2 regions of the Massilia sp. 2TAF26 genome follow, and region 2 is predicted to be linked to the other one. Evidence: predicted binding sites of a transcription regulator. Region 2 holds the regulator's gene; the other holds the start of a gene.
The links. The regulator NrdR, encoded in region 2, represses ribonucleotide reductase genes. The targets are predictions, from matches to a motif close to CACNANATNTNGTG.
Positions count from the first base shown of each region.

Region 1: a site for NrdR is predicted at 1,568-1,581, ahead of AB4Z32_RS04155 (ribonucleoside-diphosphate reductase subunit alpha). Genes of this name have one in related genera too.

Region 1 is NZ_JBFRFV010000003.1:106,524-108,979, reverse strand. Features, by position in the region: gene AB4Z32_RS04155 (ribonucleoside-diphosphate reductase subunit alpha) at 1-1,405, opposite strand, end outside; gene AB4Z32_RS04150 (sigma-54-dependent transcriptional regulator) at 1,833-2,456, opposite strand, start outside.
Region 2 is NZ_JBFRFV010000007.1:91,545-94,000, forward strand. Features, by position in the region: gene AB4Z32_RS09565 (PilW family protein) at 1-323, opposite strand, end outside; gene pilV (type IV pilus modification protein PilV) at 320-868, opposite strand; gene nrdR (transcriptional regulator NrdR) at 960-1,430, opposite strand; gene glyA (serine hydroxymethyltransferase) at 1,461-2,456, opposite strand, start outside.

The sequences.
Region 1 (2,456 bases), on a different contig from region 2:
GGTCGTCGCCGGTGTTCTTGCGCAGGTCGAGGAATTCCTCGATGTCCAGGTGCCAGGTTTCCAGGTAGCCGCAGACCGCGCCCTTGCGCTTGCCGCCCTGGTTGACCGCCACGGCGGTGTCGTTCGCCACTTTCAGGAACGGAACCACGCCCTGCGACTTGCCGTTGGTGCCCTTGATGCGCGAACCCATCGCGCGGACCGGGGTCCAGTCGTTGCCCAGGCCGCCGGCGAATTTCGACAGCAGTGCGTTTTCCTTGATCGCGTCGTAGATGCCTTCCAGGTCGTCGCTGACGGTGGTCAGGTAGCACGAGGACAGCTGCGAGCGGCGGGTGCCCGAGTTGAACAGGGTCGGGGTCGAGCTCATGAAGTCGAAGCTCGACAGCAGGTTGTAGAACTCGATCGCGCGCGCTTCGCGGTTCTCTTCGCGCAGGGACAGGCCCATCGCGACGCGCATGTAGAAGGCCTGCGGCATCTCGATGCGGGTTTCGCGGATGTGCAGGAAGTAGCGGTCGTACAGGGTCTGCAGGCCGATGTAGCCGAATTGCAGGTCGCGGTCGGCGACGATGGCCTTGGCCAGCTTCTGCAGGTCGAACTTGGCCAGTTCCTCGTCCAGCAGCTCGGCGTCGATGCCCTTGGCGATGTACTGCGGGAAGTAGGTCACGTATTCGGCGGCGGCACCGGCTTGCGGCACTTCCTTGCCGAAGACTTCCTTGCGGATGGTGTGCAGCAGGATGCGCGCGGTGACCTGGCTGTAGGCCGGATCCTTTTCCATCAGGGCGCGGGCGGCCAGGATGGCCGACTTGTGCAGCTCCTCGACCGGCACGCCGTCGTAAAGGTTTTTGACGGTTTCGGCCAGGATGGCGTCGGCGTCGACATGCTTTTCCAGGCCGGCGCAGGCGGCGCCGATCAGGGACGAGACTTCGTTCATGTCCAGCGGACGGCGCACGCCGCCGTCGACCACGGTGAACTGCGGCGCGGCGACCGCGGTGGCGCCGGCTGCTTCCTTGGCGGCGCGGCGCTCGTCCATGCGCTTGGCGCGGTACAGCACGTATTCGCGCGCGACGTCATGCTCGCCCGAGCGCATCAGGGACAGCTCCACCTGGTCCTGCACATCTTCGATGTGGAAGGTGCCGCCGTTCGGCTGGCGGCGCACCAGGGCGGCGACCACGTTGTTGGTCAGCTGCTCGACCAGGTCGCGGATGCGCGCCGACTCGCGGCCCTGCTCGCCGTTCACGGCGAGGAAAGCCTTGGTCATCGCGACGGCGATCTTGTTCGGAGCAAACGGCACCACGGCGCCGTTGCGGCGGATGATGCGGTAGTCGCCGGTCGCGACCAGTTCAGCCGCGCTGGTGCCGGCAGCCGTTCCTGGTTGCGGATTGATGGAGATGTCCGAAGATGTTTGCATTGAGCCTCCCAGGATGGCAGCGCGCCACCAACTAAAAACGATGAATGCCAACTGAGCAAAGTTGGCAACCTAATAACTTTTTGAAAATAATAAAGAGGAGAGCCATGTTGAAAAACGCCTGCATGCGCCCCTCCTCTTACTGATCTGTCTTCCGACACTGACCACTAGATATAGTGTCCGACAGCCGTATGAGCCTAATTGTAGTCGATATTCGGCAATATCAAAGGCTCTGCTGAGCGGTTTTTTTTGTAGCGCCGAGCTTGACATTTGCCGAGGCGAATCATCATGGGCCTCGGAATGAAAGTAAGCACTAACATAACGATTGGGGGGCCCAGGCGTGGTGCGGCCAGACGTTGACGGAGTCGGCGTTCAGGCTATGCTGCGATGGCGAAAAGGCAACAGCTCGCCCGTTTAACCATGATCCGAATCAGGGTTCGGGCGCGTGGATCTCCAGTTTCTGCATCTGATAGCGCAGTTGGCGCACGCTGATGCCGAGCAGGCTGGCAGCCTGGGTGCGGTTGAACTGGGTCTGCTGCAGCGCGCGCAGGATGATGTCGCGCTCGACCTGGCTGAGGTAGTCCGGCAGGTTGCTGGGCAGCTCGCCGGCGCCCAGGCTCGGCATGCCGGACGGCGTCTCGGCCGGGACCGGCGCGGCGGGTGCGGCGGGCGCCGCGGCCGGCGGCATGGCGGCCTGCGCTGCCGGCTGCGCAGGCGCTTCCACTGCCGCCGTTTCGCGGACCACAGCGGCGCTTCCCGCATCGAGCAAACGCGCGCCCTTCAGCAGCAGATCGCCGGCCTCGATCACGCCGTCGTCGGCAAAGGCCAGCGCGCGTTCCAGCACATTCTCCAGTTCGCGCACATTGCCGGGAAAGGCATAACCCTGCAGCGCTTCCAGCACGCCGGCGCCGAGGCGCGCATTGCCCGGCCCCGCCAGGCGCGCGAGGATGGCCTCGGTCAGCAGCGGCAGGTCGTCGAGGCGTTCGCGCAGCGGCGGCAGGGTCAGCTCGATCACGTTCAGGCGGTAGAACAGGTCCTGGCGGAACTGGCCGGT
Region 2 (2,456 bases):
GGCACGGCGATGCCGGCCGTCGTGCCGCCGAGCGAGCGCGCATCGAGCCCCGCCAGGCGGGCCGGCAAACCGTCGACGGGTGCGGACAGGTCGAGCTGCATCGGATCGGCGTACGCGGCCAGGCGCACCGCGCGGCCGACCAGTTCGAGGGCATTGCGGCCGGCGTCGTCGAGGGCCGCGCTTTCCATCTGGGCGGCGTAGGCGCCGTTGGCCAGGCCCAGCAGGCGGGCCGCGGACAGCACGACCGCCAGGCCGATTGCGAGGGCCACCATCATCTCGACCAGGGTCAGGCCGGCCTGCGGCGGACGGAAACGCCGCCTCATGGCGCACCCGTCCCAAGCGTCAGGAACAGGGCCGGCGCGGCCGGCTCGCCGGGTTTGCCGCGCCAGCCCAGCTTGATGGCGACCGGCGCGCCCGGCTCTCCGGTGCAGGTCCAGGCCGGCAAGCCGTCCGCATCCGCCGGCTGGCCGTCGCGGCACACGCGCATGCGCGCGCCGGGAAAGCGGCTGGCCAGCAGGGCCGCGGTTTCGCCGAGGTCGAAGCCGGCCATCTGCATGGGATCGCAATCGGCGTCGCCATGGCAGGAGACCGGGGCCGGCATGGCCGCGCCGGCCTCGGCATCGAACTGGAGATAGGGATTGGCGGCATCGGGCAGCGCCATCGCGACCGGATTCGCGCGCATGCGCTGGGCCAGCGAGGCGGCCAGGCGCAGGCCGTCGGACAGGCGCGCGGCCTCGTCCGCCAGGCGCACGGCGCCGGTCTGCACGGCCGCCGCCCCGGCGACGCCGAGGGCGACGACGAACAGGGCCACCAGCACTTCCACCAGCGTAAAGCCGGCGCTGGTGCCGAGGGCACGACGGCCGCGCATACGATACCTCCAGGTCTCGATCAGGGAGACCAGAAGTTATCAGGCGGGCTCAAGTCAGCCGTGGGGACGGCTCAAACGAACGAACGGAACTTTAACTGGAGGGCGTTTTCGCACCCGGACCGACTTCGGCGATGGCTTCCTGGAACTCGGCCAGGTCTTCGAAGTTCTTGTAGACGGACGCGAAACGGATGTAGGCGATCTTGTCGAGACGCTTGAGTTCCTGCATCACGAGTTCGCCGACGTGGACGCTGTCGACCTCGCGGCGGCCGCTGGTCAGCAGTTTTTCCTCGATCGAGGCGATGGCGGCGTCGATGGCGCCGGCGGCCACGGGACGCTTGCGCAGGGCCAGCATCAGGCTGCCGCGCAGTTTGGAGGATTCGAATTCGGTACGGCTGCCGTTCTTCTTGACGATGATCGGCATCGACAGTTCGACGCGCTCGTAGGTGGTGAAGCGCTTGTCGCACTGGGCGCAGCGGCGCCGGCGGCGGATGGAGTCCCCTTCCTCGGATACGCGGGTATCGAGGACCTGGGTGTCTTCATGCTGACAGAACGGACATTTCATGGTCGCCGGGGCTGCTGCGCTGTTGACGCGTTATGCTGCGTAGACCGGGTACTTGTCGGTCAGTTTCTTGACTTCGGCCTTGACGCGCTCGATGGTCGCGGCGTCGTGCGGGTTGTCCAGCACGTCGGCGATCAGGTTGCCCACCTTGGTAGCGTCCTCTTCCTTGAAGCCGCGGGTGGTGAAGGCCGGGCTGCCGAGGCGGATGCCGGAGGTCACGAAAGGCTTCTGCGGGTCGTTCGGGATGCCGTTCTTGTTGCAGGTCATGTGTGCCTGGCCCAGGATGGCTTCCGCCTCCTTGCCGGTGAGGCCCTTCGAACGCAGGTCGACCAGCATCACGTGCGACTCGGTACGGCCGGACACGATGCGCAGGCCGCGCGAAATCAGGGCGTCGGCCAGGGCCTTGGCGTTCTTGACCACCTGCTGCTGGTATTCCTTGAATTCCGGCGACAGCGCTTCCTTGAAGGCGACGGCCTTGCCGGCGATCACGTGCATCAGCGGACCACCCTGGATGCCCGGGAAGATCGCCGAGTTGATGGCCTTCTCGTGCTCGGCCTTCATCAGGATGATGCCGCCGCGCGGGCCGCGCAGGGATTTGTGGGTGGTCGAGGTGACGAAGTCGGCGTAAGGCACCGGGTTCGGGTATTCGCCCGCGGCGATCAGGCCGGCGTAGTGGGCCATGTCGACCATGAACCAGGCGCCGATTTCCTTGGCGACCTTGGCGAAGCGCTCGAAGTCGATGCGCAGCGAGAAGGCGGAGGCGCCGGCGATGATCAGCTTCGGCTTGTGCTCGCGCGCCAAGGCTTCCATCTGCTCGTAGTCGATGTCTTCCTGTTCGGTCAGGCCGTAGGAAATGACGTTGAACCATTTGCCCGACATATTCAGCGCCATGCCGTGAGTCAGGTGACCGCCTTCCGCCAGCGACATGCCCATGATGGTGTCGCCCGGCTTCAGCATGGCGAAGAACACGCCCTGGTTGGCCTGCGAGCCCGAGTTCGGCTGCACGTTGGCGGCCTCGGCGCCGAACAG